DNA from 4 places in the Bacillus sp. SIMBA_154 genome. Region 4 is predicted to be linked to each of the others. Evidence: riboswitches for the same ligand, from Rfam matches in the RefSeq annotation. Region 4 holds a riboswitch; each other region holds the start of a gene.
The links. Region 4 has a riboswitch for S-adenosylmethionine ahead of R0K30_RS13160 (bifunctional homocysteine S-methyltransferase/methylenetetrahydrofolate reductase). Riboswitches for the same ligand answer to the same signal wherever they lie in the genome.

Region 1: linked by a shared signal. The riboswitch ahead of mtnW (2,3-diketo-5-methylthiopentyl-1-phosphate enolase) and the one ahead of R0K30_RS13160 (bifunctional homocysteine S-methyltransferase/methylenetetrahydrofolate reductase) in region 4 are both predicted to bind S-adenosylmethionine.
Region 2: linked by a shared signal. The riboswitch ahead of metK (methionine adenosyltransferase) and the one ahead of R0K30_RS13160 (bifunctional homocysteine S-methyltransferase/methylenetetrahydrofolate reductase) in region 4 are both predicted to bind S-adenosylmethionine.
Region 3: linked by a shared signal. The riboswitch ahead of R0K30_RS19260 (sugar ABC transporter substrate-binding protein) and the one ahead of R0K30_RS13160 (bifunctional homocysteine S-methyltransferase/methylenetetrahydrofolate reductase) in region 4 are both predicted to bind S-adenosylmethionine.

Annotation. Positions count from the first base shown of each region.
Region 1 covers NZ_JAWJBV010000002.1:395,463-398,702, forward strand. The annotation lists gene R0K30_RS05445 (methylthioribulose 1-phosphate dehydratase) at 1-55, opposite strand, end outside; gene R0K30_RS05450 (2-hydroxy-3-keto-5-methylthiopentenyl-1-phosphate phosphatase) at 19-714, opposite strand; gene mtnW (2,3-diketo-5-methylthiopentyl-1-phosphate enolase) at 715-1,935, opposite strand; SAM riboswitch class I at 2,035-2,136, opposite strand; gene R0K30_RS05460 (pyridoxal phosphate-dependent aminotransferase) at 2,189-3,240, opposite strand, start outside.
Region 2 covers NZ_JAWJBV010000014.1:32,550-35,789, forward strand. The annotation lists gene pckA (phosphoenolpyruvate carboxykinase (ATP)) at 1-746, opposite strand, end outside; SAM riboswitch class I at 974-1,108, shown strand; gene metK (methionine adenosyltransferase) at 1,302-2,504, shown strand; gene asnB (asparagine synthase (glutamine-hydrolyzing)) at 2,652-3,240, shown strand, end outside.
Region 3 covers NZ_JAWJBV010000021.1:38,645-41,884, reverse strand. The annotation lists gene R0K30_RS19265 (sugar ABC transporter ATP-binding protein) at 1-751, opposite strand, end outside; gene R0K30_RS19260 (sugar ABC transporter substrate-binding protein) at 824-1,942, opposite strand; SAM riboswitch class I at 2,112-2,222, opposite strand; gene R0K30_RS19255 (right-handed parallel beta-helix repeat-containing protein) at 2,341-3,240, opposite strand, start outside.
Region 4 covers NZ_JAWJBV010000009.1:5,357-8,596, reverse strand. The annotation lists gene R0K30_RS13160 (bifunctional homocysteine S-methyltransferase/methylenetetrahydrofolate reductase) at 1-1,481, opposite strand, end outside; SAM riboswitch class I at 1,560-1,678, opposite strand; gene R0K30_RS13155 (YajQ family cyclic di-GMP-binding protein) at 1,760-2,251, opposite strand; gene R0K30_RS13150 (CvfB family protein) at 2,489-3,240, shown strand, end outside.

The DNA.
Region 1 (3,240 bases), on a different contig from region 4:
ATTCACGTTTGACGTCTGCTAGCTCCTGCCATCGTTTACTCTTTGCGTCAGCCATTCCTTCACTTCCTTTATTTGAACAAATTGCGCTTTTAAATCGATAAATGTTTCATACTCCTTATGTACGAGCCCGAGCTCTTTACACTCATTCAGCAAATAGTCACGCGCAAACGTGAGATCCGCATGTTTTGCTGCCTCAATATCGGTCACTGAATCTCCGATCATGATAATGAAGTCATTTTCATGAGTCAGCTCTCGAATGATCGAGGGCTTGCAGCAGCCACAGCCATTTTGACATTCTGAATCGCAGTCATGCGGCCATTCAATCTGAATATGATCTTCTTTAAATGACGCATGATTGCAATAAATATCGGCTGGATCTACAATGCCTTCGAGTATGGGATAGACAAAAAAGTCCATACCGCCGCTTAACACATAGAAAGGAATGTCTGCTTTTTTTACATCATCAACAAATTGTTCGAATCCATCTCGAATCTCTGTATCTTCTAAAATAAACGACTGAATGGCTTCCTTCTGATCACTCGTTAGTAATTGAAACATCTGTCCGACGCCTTCTTGAATCGTGATCTCTTTTGACAGGACACCATCCTTCAGCTTCGTCCATTCACTTGGTGCAAACTGCTTCATGATGCGAATAATATTATCATTTTTCGTAATCGTTCCATCAAAATCACAACATACAATTGGTTTTTTCATTTATTCTGCTACCCTTCCCCAAAGATCAAGTGCTGCTTTTAAGTCTTGGCAAGATGATGCCTTTTCTTGGATGGGCTCTTCATTTATCACCGCATCAATAATGGATCGAAATGCTTTCCCTCCGCCGATGGCTCCCCGCGGATGTCCGTGAATTCCTCCACCTGCGTTAATCACATGATCGAATCCAAAATCTTTGATCAATACTGGAACCATACCAGGGTGAATGCCTGCTGATGGGACAGGGAACGTTTTTTGAACCGTATCCTCTTTTACGCAAGCTTCATAGATACCAAGGGCATCTGTTTTCGGAAGTGCGACCGATCCATAAGGAGATGGAAAAAGGCTCAAATCAGCGCCAGCATATCGATTTAATGTACCTAAAAGAAGCGAATGTGAGAACCCATATTCAGGAGATGATGTAAACGCGCCACTCACTGCTGGATGTGCCATAATAGGCAATTGAATGTCTGGGTCCTCAGCTAAGCTTTGCATGACATCAAGTCCGTAGGCAAAGACGTTGAATAGAAGCGCATCTGCTCCAAGTTCAGCGGCCTTCCTTGCTCGACCTTTAAGATCAAAGGTTCTGCCAGTTAAATTAACGGCGTACAGCGTTCGGTGCCCTGTCTCTTCATATGTTTCTTTTAATATCTTTTTTCCTTCTTTGATTCGTTCTTCAAAAGGGGCTAATGGACTTTCAAATAAAATTTCATCATCTTTGATGAAGTCAACACCGCCTAATGCCTGTAAACGGAGCTGCTCTTTTAATTCCGCCATATCACGGCCGATCACGCCTTTAAAAATACTCATCAATAACGGCCGATCAAACACATCTAATTTCTTTCGTATCCCCTCTATTCCAAATACCGGTCCAGGCAGCTTTCTTTTAAACCTATTCGAAAATTCTATATCGACAAGCTTTACTTTCCCATCTAGTGAAAGCTTTCCAAATATCGTTGTTAAAACGGCTGGTAAGTCTGCTGAAAAGTTAGCCTCAGGATAAGCAATTGTTACCTCTGATTGATACAGGCGATTTTCAGCTGATGCAACCTTTTCTGTCACTTTCTCTACTCGGCCTTTATGTTTTTTAAGCTGCTCCTTTTTGAGCTGCGGCAAATCCGTCCATGATCCAACTGTTAAACCAAGTGCGATCTGCTCCGCTTTACGGTCAATTTGTTCATCCTCTCGGTGTGTTAATACGTATGTTGCCAGTAATTCACTCACTAGGAATCCCCTTTCGATTGCGTCCTCTATATGTTCAATAAAAAAACCTCTTTAAGTGCTTGGGCAGCGCCTTAAAGAGGTTTCGTCTCATTCATCCGAATCTTATCTCTCAGCGCCTGCTGCAAGAATTAGCACCGTGCTTCATGGAAGTCGGTTGCCGGGCTTCATTGGGCTAGTCCCTCTGCCTACTCTTGATAAGAATATTCAATTTTCTTCAATATTGCCTGAATTATCCCACCATTTTTTTACGTTGTCAATGGCTTTTTTCAAATAGCTGCAAGGCAGCGATGCGCTCTGCGGCTTCTTTTAACCGCTTCTCACTTGTTAAAAGCCCTACTCTGACGTAGCCTTCACCGCCAGCACCAAAGCCATTCCCCGGCGCCACGACAACATGCGCTTTCTCTAATAATAAGTTAGAAAAGGATTCAGATGTAAATCCTTCTGGCACCTTTAACCAAGCAAAAAATGATCCCTTTGGAGCACTTACGTCCCAGCCAATCTCCTTGCAGGCAGCGATCCATGTATTTCGTCTTTTTTCATAACGATCATTTTGCACCTGTACGCACGTTTGATCGCTTAAAAGAGCTTCTGCTGCTGCATCTTGAGTAGCTTTAAACAGTGACACAAACAGATGATCCTGATAAAGCTCGATCGCTTCAATGACAGAGGGATTTCCTGCTGCAAAACCAACTCTCCAGCCGGCCATATTATATGTTTTGGACAATGTGTAAATTTCAATACCCGTCTCTTTCGCTCCATCTATTTGCAGGAAGCTGACCGGCTTTTCTCCATCGAATCCAATGCCGCCATATGCGAAATCATGGACAACACACAATTTGTGATCTTTCGCAAAAGTAACGGTTTCTTCAAAAAATGCACGACTTGCAGTGGCACCAGTCGGATTGTTTGGGTAATTTAAGTACATCAATTTTGCCTGTTTCTTATCAGCCTCAGGCAATAGATGGTAGTCAGGTAAAAAATCATTTTGTTCAAGAAGAGGCATGGTGACCATATGAGCTCCAGCAAGCACAGCGCCTGACCAGTAATCAGGATAACCAGGGTCTGGGACAAGCAGCGTATCACCCGGATTCAGTAAGCATTGCGGCAGCTCAACAAGTCCCGCTTTCCCGCCAAATAAAATGGCGATTTCTGTCTTCGGATCAAGCGTGACACCATATTCTCTTTCATAAAAGGCTGCGGCGGCCTTTTTTAGTTTTGCTGTTCCGCGAAAAGAGGAGTATTGATGATTTTCGGGCTTTGCTACCGCTTCCTGCATGGCTTTTACAATATGCGGAGGAGTTGGCT
Region 2 (3,240 bases), on a different contig from region 4:
TTGCGGCTTGCGCTTGCAGAAAGCGTCGTTTTCCCAGTCCCTGAAAGGCCGAAGAATAATGCGACATCGCCTTCTTGACCAACGTTTGCTGAGCAGTGCATCGATAAAATATCTTGCTCAGGCAGCAGGTAGTTCATGACAGAGAAAATCGATTTCTTCATCTCTCCTGCATACTCTGTTCCACCAATGAGAATCGTCCGTTTTTCAAAAGAAACGATAATGAATGTTTCAGAGTTTGTTCCATCTGTTTCAGGATCTGCTTTAAAGTGAGGTGCAGATAAGATGGTGAAAGGTTTTTCGTTAGCTGATGGCGTTGACCCGTCAGGTCTGATGAATAGCTGCTTTGCAAAGAGATTGTGCCATGCAAATTCGTTTACAACTGTAATCGGCATACGGTATCTTTCGTCAGCGCCGGCAAACCCTTCAAAGACAAATAGTTCATCACGTTCTTTTAAGTATGAGACAACCTTTGTATATAAACGATCAAATGCTTCTTTAGAGATCGGCTGGTTTACATGACCCCAATCGATTTTATGCTCAGAGCTTTCTTCTTTGACGATAAATTTATCTTTAGGCGAACGTCCAGTGTAAGCACCAGTTGTGGCGCGGACAGCTCCTGTTGATGTTAAAACGCCTTCATTACGTGCCAAAATCTTTTCAACAAGTTTCGGAACAGATAAATTTTGGTGCGTATTTTCTAATGAGAGCAATGACTGCAAATCTTCTTTTAAATCCACTGAGTTCATAAAAAAACCCTTCCTTTACCGTTGAATTTGTTTGTTTCGATTAGTATAACACATTGATAATAATAGTCTATACTATTTAAATATTTTTGTGTGTGTTTTTTCATTTCTGCTATGAAAATATGCTTTTTGGTGATGCTAATTGTGAGGTGAAAAAAGAGGAGAGATAATTCCTATGAAGCATTGACATGACGCAAGGGTTTAAGATAAGATATCTTATTGAACGGATACTCTTATCCCGAGTTGGTGGAGGGACAGGCCCGATGAAGCCCAGCAACCGGTTTCTTATGAAAAAGGCATGAACATGCTGAGAAACCAAGGTGCTAACCTGATGCAAGGTACAAGAACACCTTGAGCGATAAGAGTGAAAGGCATGCGATCTCAGACCCTTTCCTCGAAATGAAGGAAATGGTTTTTTTATTTTTGGGATATCATATGAACAAATTGCCAATAACATCTCTAATATAAACGTTTTCATATAAGAGGGAACGAGTTCCGTATCATATTGGAGGCCTCATCTTGGGATGATGTGGCCTTGTACAGGAGGAAATAGCCATTATGAGTCAAAATCGTCGTTTATTTACTTCAGAATCAGTGACAGAAGGACATCCGGATAAAATCTGTGATCAAATTTCAGACAGCATTTTGGATGAAATTTTAAAGAAAGATCCAAATGCACGTGTTGCCTGTGAGACCTCTGTAACAACCGGTCTCGTATTAGTAAGCGGTGAGATTACAACGTCTACTTATGTCGATATTCCAAAGACGGTACGTGACACGATTAAGGAAATTGGCTACACACGTGCGAAATATGGTTTTGATGCGGAAACATGTGCTGTGCTAACATCAATTGATGAACAGTCTGCTGATATTGCGCAAGGTGTAGACAAAGCGCTTGAAGCACGTGAAGGAACAATGACTGAAGAAGAAATTGATGCGATTGGTGCAGGTGACCAAGGTCTTATGTTTGGTTTTGCAAACAACGAAACAGAAGAGCTGATGCCGCTGCCGATTTCACTAGCGCATAAATTATCTCGTCGTTTAACAGAAGTACGCAAGGATCAAACACTTGCATACCTTCGCCCAGATGGAAAAACACAAGTAACAGTTGAATATGATGAACAAAACAAACCAGTTCGTATTGACACAGTGGTTATTTCCACGCAGCATGCACCAGAAGTGACGCTTGAACAAATTCAAAGCGATTTAAAAGAGCATGTCATCCACCCTGTGGTTCCAAGTGAACTGATTGATGAAGAGACAAAATACTTTATTAACCCAACAGGCCGTTTTGTCATCGGTGGACCTCAAGGGGATGCTGGTTTAACTGGACGTAAAATCATCGTTGATACGTATGGCGGCTACGCTCGTCATGGCGGCGGTGCTTTCTCTGGTAAGGACGCAACAAAGGTTGACCGTTCTGCAGCATATGCTGCTCGTTACGTAGCGAAAAACATCGTAGCAGCTGGCCTTGCAGATTCTTGTGAAGTGCAACTTGCTTATGCAATTGGTGTTGCACAGCCTGTATCGATTTCAATTGATACATTCGGAACAGGAAAAGCTTCTGAAGAAAAATTAATTGAGGTGGTTCGTGCGAACTTTGATCTACGTCCGGCTGGCATTATTAAAATGCTCGATCTGCGTCGTCCGATCTATAAACAAACAGCTGCATACGGACATTTTGGCCGTCACGATTTAGATCTCCCATGGGAAAAAACGGATAAAGCCGACACGCTTCGCAAGGAAGCATTAGGACAATAACAACATATAAAACCGCTTATTTTAAGCGGTTTTCCTTTTGATTAAAAAAAATTCTATAAAAAGCGTAAAAATGTGAAACGAAATCGTACAAAATACTGTCTAATTATAGGTCTACTTTTAGAAATAACATAACGTGGAGGCAATAATATGTGTGGGTTTGTTGGTGTATTTAATCACCGTCCATTGTCCGAAACTACTGAGCAGGAAGAGTTAATTAAACAAATGAATCGTCTCATCGTTCATCGTGGTCCGGATGATGAGGGGTACTTCCATGATGAGCATGTAGGATTTGGATTTAGACGTTTAAGTATTATAGATGTTGAACATGGAAAGCAGCCGCTTTCTTATGAAGATGAGAAATATTGGATTATTTTCAACGGAGAAATTTATAACTATGTGGAGCTGAAGGAAGAGCTTGTGAAAAAGGGCTATACGTTCAGCACAGATTCTGATACGGAAGTACTTCTTGCCACATATCGTCACTATAAAGAAGAAGCAGCTTCAAAGCTTCGCGGCATGTTTGCCTTTTTAATTTGGGATAAAGAAGCGCAGTTATTATATGGCGCAAGAGATCCTTTTGGCATCAAACCGCTTTATTTTACACAAATGGATGAGCAAGTGTACTTTGCTTCTGAACGCAAAAGCTTAATGGCTGTAAATGAGAACATTTTATTTGATGAGACCTCTCTGCAGCAATACATGTCTTTCCAATTCGTTCCTGAGCCAAATACACTTG
Region 3 (3,240 bases), on a different contig from region 4:
TACGGGGCGGGAATTGCTCCTCTAATGGCGCGCCTAGCATTTCCTCAATGATCTGCTGGGGATTGGTGTCTTTGACGAGGTGTGCCGCCACATCGGTTCCATTTCGCATCACAGTCAGCTCATCACAGATGTTGAAAATTTCGGGCATGCGATGGGAGATAAAAACGATGCCCGTTCCATTCTTTTTCAGCTGATCAATCATTGAGAATAACTTGCTTGTTTCCGCATGACTAAGCGGAGCGGTTGGTTCATCTAAAATTAAAATGCTGCATTTGATCGAAACGGCCTTGGCAATGAGCACCATCTGTTTTTCTGCAAGTGTCAGATCACTCACAAGACGTTTTGTGGAGATGTCGATGTCCATCTCTTTTAATAGTTGAGCCGCCTTGCGATGAAGCTCTTTCCAGCGGACAAATGATTTTTTCTCAATCTCATGCATCATCATGTTCTCACCAACACTTAAATAGGGAACAAGAGCCGTATCCACTTCTTGATGGACCGTCTGCACACCGTATGAGGCCGCTTCCTTTGGTGTTTGAATCGATGCAGCCTTGCCATTGATGTGGATGGTTCCTTCAAAATGCGAATGAACGCCAGAAAGAACTTTCATTAACGTTGACTTCCCAGCACCATTCGCTCCAATCAGCGCATGGACCGTGCCTTTTTTTAATGTGAAATTCACTTGATCCAGCGCTTTAACCCCAGGGAATTCAATCGAAATGTTCTCCATACAAACAAGCGGCGAAGTCATAGGTGTCCTCCTTGTCTATTGATCGTCATTTGAAAAACGAAACACCCTCTATGGAAAGAGAGTGTACGTTGTTTATTTTGCATAATGTTTCTTCAAGGTCTTCATCCAATCTTCTTCAAAAGCAGTAGATGAACCGAACCCCTTTACTTCTTCCGCAAGATTGACCATATTGATGGCCTTGCCTGCTTGTTGAAGCTGCTTTTGTGAAATGAGAGAGGCCTCAAGGTCGTAGGAAGATGGTGTTTTCTCTCCAGCTATTTTCTTCGCAAGAATCCTCACGTCAACTGCACCAATGAGCTTCGGATCAACCGCTGCTGTGTACTTCCATGGGCTGTCTTTCGCTGTCATTTCCTGAAGATCGGCGTTTGACACATCAATACCGTAAATCTTCACTTCTGTTCTTCCTGCTTCCTTTAAGGCTCTTGCCGCACCAATAGCAAATGCGTCCCACGTGGCAAAAATAGCGTCAAGCTTGCCCTTTGGATACTTATTCAGCATGGCAGCCACTGCATTTTGTGTTTGAACAGACGTATCAGAGGAAGCAATGCCAAAACGGTCAAGCTCCTTGAGCCCTGCATGCTGTTTGAGTGTTTCTTGGTACACCTTGTTTCGTCTCACCATTGGCGGGAACCCATCTACCCAGAGGTACGCAATATTTGCTTTTCCTTTAAAATCAGACACGAGAGCGTCTAATGATTTTTTTGCTAATTGTTCGTCATCTTGTGACGTCACTGTGACCCCTTTGATGTTCTTCAGCTTAGGATTCGAATCAAACGCCACAACGGGAATGCCTTTCGCTGTGATCTTTTTCACATCAGCGACTGTCGCCTCGTCGTCCCCATGAGAGATGATAAAGCCATCATAGTTTTCTTCTAGCGCCTGAGAGATCGCATCATGGAACTTCGCTGTATCCCCGTTTGCTGTGTACACGTCCACCGTAAAGCCTAGCGCTTCACCTTCTGCCTTTGTTCCAGCTAGAAACTGAGCCGTATGATCGTCTCCGCCGATTTTGCGGATGACTTTAATTTTTGCTCCCTGTCCCTTTGCAAAGCGCTTCGGTACATTGTCAAAGGAAACTTTTTCGTTCGCATTCGCCTTTGAGCCTGAGCTTGATCCTGCTCCACAGCCTGCTAATAGGACGGTTAGGATCGTCAATAATACAAGAGATGATGTCCAATATTTACGTTTCATTGCTGTTCCTCCTCCAGTTATTTTATTTATCACATCAGAAAACTAGGTAAAAAAGTAAGAAAACGCCAGTAAACCAATGGATTGCTTCTAAAATAGAGACAAAAAAGCCTCTCTTGAAGAAGAGAGGCTTGATCACCGTTGCATGAAACATGTATCGGGAAGTCTTCCTCTCTTATCTGTCAAAGCTGTAACAGCTTTGCAGGAATTAGCACCAATTTCTAAAAATAGAAACGGTTGCTGGGCGTCATAGGGCCAGTCCCTCTGCCTCTCTTGATAAGAGATCCGTTATGAAATTTGTTTTAGTTGAAATGTCTTCTTTACTTTAATGCGATGTCCCATCAATGTCAATGACTTTTTTGAATATTTCTAAAATGATATGTGCATGGTCATTGATTTGATTAACTGCCGACGATTTTCTTGGCAGGTGAAGATTTCTTCAGACGGAAATCATATTTTTTCTCATTCACATAATGTGGATTGAGGTGTACTGATCCTTTATCTTGACCGCTTTTGGAGCGATACGTTTTGTAGCCTTCCATCCATTTTCCGCGCCATACCCACTGTGATGCTTTCGCACCTTTGCGGTCATCATAGACGTTCTTCTGAAATGTATTCTTTTGGTTCACTTGATAAAGGTTCACGACTAAGTAATGCGATCTACTAGCTGTCATGATATTATTCGTGATCCGATTGTTCACTGCTTGATATTGCATGAGCAATTGACCGCCTTCTAGGCCGGCTGTGTCATTTTTGTACAAAATATTATGTGAGATGGTCGTGTTTGTTGTTCCGCCCCGCTTCTTGTCATAGCCGCCAATTGAAATGCCTGTATAACGGTTTAGATACACTTGATTGTGCTCGATGCGAATGCGATCCGCCACTTTCCCTTTATGTTCACTTGTGACTTCAATCCCAAGGTCATTGTGATGTGTGATGTTATGATCGATCACAATGTCTTTCCCGCCATCCACATAAATTCCGCCAGCGGAGATGTCCTTGCCGTAAGCTGGATTCCCATAACTCGTAATCTCATATACTTTGTTTCTAGATACGACACCATTTCTGACCTGATCATATTTTTTAGATGGGGCTACATTCTCAAAACCAATTAAATCAATGCCAATATTATCAGTGTGCCTGACCGTGTTATGTGTCACGCGAAATTTTTTGACGTTCCCGTTTAACACAAGGGCTTCACTGAAGCCAAGTTTTAATTTTTCAACGGTATTTCCTTTGATTTCAATGTCTTCAATGGCAGCAGGAGCTTTTGTCCCATAGACAGCAATACCATGCGCATT
Region 4 (3,240 bases):
GGCTGTGAGATGAAATAATCAGCCCCGTATTCTATTTTTTTCTCAAGACGTTTTACTGCTTTATCAATATGACGTACATTTGGATTAAACGCGCCAGCCACTGAAAAATTGGTCTTTTTACCAAGCGGCTTCCCTGAGAAAGAAAGTCCTTCGTTAAACTGTTTGATGAGACGGATCAAATCAAAGGAGGTTAAATCATAAACAGATGTTGCACCTGGGAAGTCACCAATTTTAGACGGGTCGCCTGTAATGGCTAAAATATCGGTTAATCCGAGAGTGTCGAGTCCCATCAAATGGGATTGTAGCCCAATTAAATTACGATCACGACACGTGATATGGACAAGTGAACGCATATCAAGCTGCTGTTTCAATAATGCACCGCAAGCCACATTGCTAATGCGCGGAGTCGCAAGAGAATTATCAGCTAACGTCAGGGCATCAATGCCTGCACTCTTTAATTCATTTGCTGCGACAAGGAATTTTTCAAAGTTCAGCTTCTTTGGCGGGTCCAGCTCTACGATAATCGATCGTTTTTTAACAGCCAGCTCGTCAAGACCAGGTTCAGTGCGCTGGTCTTGGATCGAAATGATTTCTTCTTTTAATACTTTCACTTCTTTTTCAGTGATCGGTGCTAAATCTTTAACTGCTTCAGCCATTGCGTTAATATGCTGAGGCGTCGTTCCGCAGCAGCCTCCGATAATGCGTGCGCCTTGATTTCTAAACTCTAGTGCACTTTTTCGGAAATAATCATTATCTGTATCATAGACGAGTCTGCCTTCTTCAAGAGACGGGAGACTGCTGTTAGGATAGACAGATAAATGAGAATTTTCCAAAATCGGAACGCCTTCGAGTGCCTGAATCATATGATAAGGGCCCAGCCTGCAGTTGATCCCAACGACATCAGCGCCAAGAGAGGATAATTCAGATAAACCGTCCTTCAGCGGTGTACCGTCCTGCAAAACACCTTGCTCGTGCATGGATACGTTCATGACAATCGGGAGAGTCGTTTCTTTGCGCGCAATTTCGAGAACGGCCTTCGCCTCTTCCATATCATAATACGTTTCAAGCAATAATCCGTCAGGCTGTTCATTTAATAGGATGTACAGCTGCTCTCTAAAGCTTCGTTTGATCTCGTCTATCGAGTAGGCATTTTTGTTAAACGTTCGAATGCCGCCAATCGTTCCGAGTACATAAGCTGAGCCAGCGGCAGCTTTTGCAATTTGTACCGCTTTTGTATTGATGCGTTTTGTTTCTTCCTCTAAGCCGTAGCGGGATAGTTTAATATAATTCGCACCGTACGTGTTCGTTTGGATGATGTCAGCTCCAGCCTGCACATACGCCTCATGCACTCTTTTCACTTCATCTTCTTTTGATAAATTTAGTTCTTCAAAGCACCGGTCAATGCCGTAAGAGTATAAAAGTGTTCCCATTGCTCCGTCAGCAATCAATACGCGATTTTGTAAGTCTTGTAATAGGCCCATTGTATTCCTCCTTATTTCTATGTAACAAAAAAAGCCTTCTGATAAGAAGAAGACTTTTTGGCTGTATCGTAATTCTTCTCCTTATCTTCCAAGCAGTTGCTTGCTGGATTTAGCACCTTGGTCATAGAAAATACATTTCTACTACACCGGTTGCTGAGGCTTCACAGGGCCAGTCCCTCTGCCTCTCTTGATAAGAAAGCGATATGAACATGTCAATGAATTGAACTTCCATCAACTGTAACGAAAAAATCGAAAATAATCAATGGAAAATTTAAAATTTATCGAAAATTTATAAATTGGACGTCAATCGGCAAATCTGCTTTGCGCATGAGTGAAATGACCTCTTGTAAATCATCTTTATTTTTCCCTGTTACACGCACTTGGTCATCCTGAAACTGCGACTTCACTTTGATCCCAGATTGCTTAATGAGTGCGTTGATCTTTTTGGCATTGTCTTTATCGATACCGCTAATCAGCTTGGCACGCTGGCGTACTGTTCCGCCTAGGGCATGTTCGGTTTTTCCGTAGTCGATGTTTTTAGTTGGTACATTTCGTTTAATCAGCTTTGTCACAAGCACATCTTTTAGCTGTTCAAGCTTGAAGTCATCATCTGAGATGAGAACGAGCTCTTCTTTTTCAAGTGAAATATCACTTTTACTTCCTTTAAAATCATAACGATTTTTAATTTCTTTTAGCGCTGCTTGAATGGCGTTTTGCACCTCTGGCAGTTCCACCTTCGATACAATATCAAATGAACTTTCTTTTGCCATAACACATGACCTCCAAGTATAGATATTGCGTCTATTTTATCATGCAAACAGGGCAAGAAGAAGCTTTATCATATAGACAAATCAAAGAGTTCAGCCGCTTGCGGTATAAATCAAGGGAAGTTTGTCCACTTTAGCTAACAGAACTAGAGATGTTCATGTTGAAAGAAGTATAGTAGAATAAAGTGAATCAAAAGATGAACGAACGCTCTTTTATGGGCAGATAGGAAGGAAGAGAACATGAGACCAGGTGAGCAATTGACCTTGCAAATAGAGAACGAGATGGAGTACGGCTACTTTTTGACAGATGGTGAAGATTCTGTCCTCTTGCACCGCAGTGAGATGACAGAGGATATTGATGACAGGGATGAAGTAGAGGTCTACTTATATGTAGATCATGAAGAAAGACTAGCAGCTACGATGAAAATACCTACAATTAATGCACATACATATGGCTGGGTAGAAGTCGTAGACGTTGTAGAAGACATGGGCGCATTTGTCGATGTCGGGCTATCAAAGGATGCACTTGTTGCAACAGAACACCTCCCGCCTTTTGAGGAAGCATGGCCGAAAAAAGGAGACAAACTCTACTGTATGCTGAAAGTCACAAGCTACGGTAGAATGTTCGCAAAGACAGCCACTGAGGATGTGATCAGTGAATTGTTCACTGAGGCGCCAGAAACCTTAATGAACAAAGAAATCACTGGGACAATTTATCGCTTAATTGCGACAGGCTCTTTTATGCTGACAGATACAGGGGTGAGGGGATTTATCCACCGCACAGAACGAAAGGAAGAACCAAGATTAGGATCGGAAGTGACAGGCCGCGTCATTGCGGTGAAAGAGGATGGAACCGTGAACGTTTCTTTGCTTCCTAGAAAGCAGGACGCGTTATCTGTTGATGCAGAAGAAATTTTAACCTATATGAGAACGAGAAATGGCGCCATGCCTTACTGGGATAAAAGTGATCCAGAAGATATTCGTGAACGATT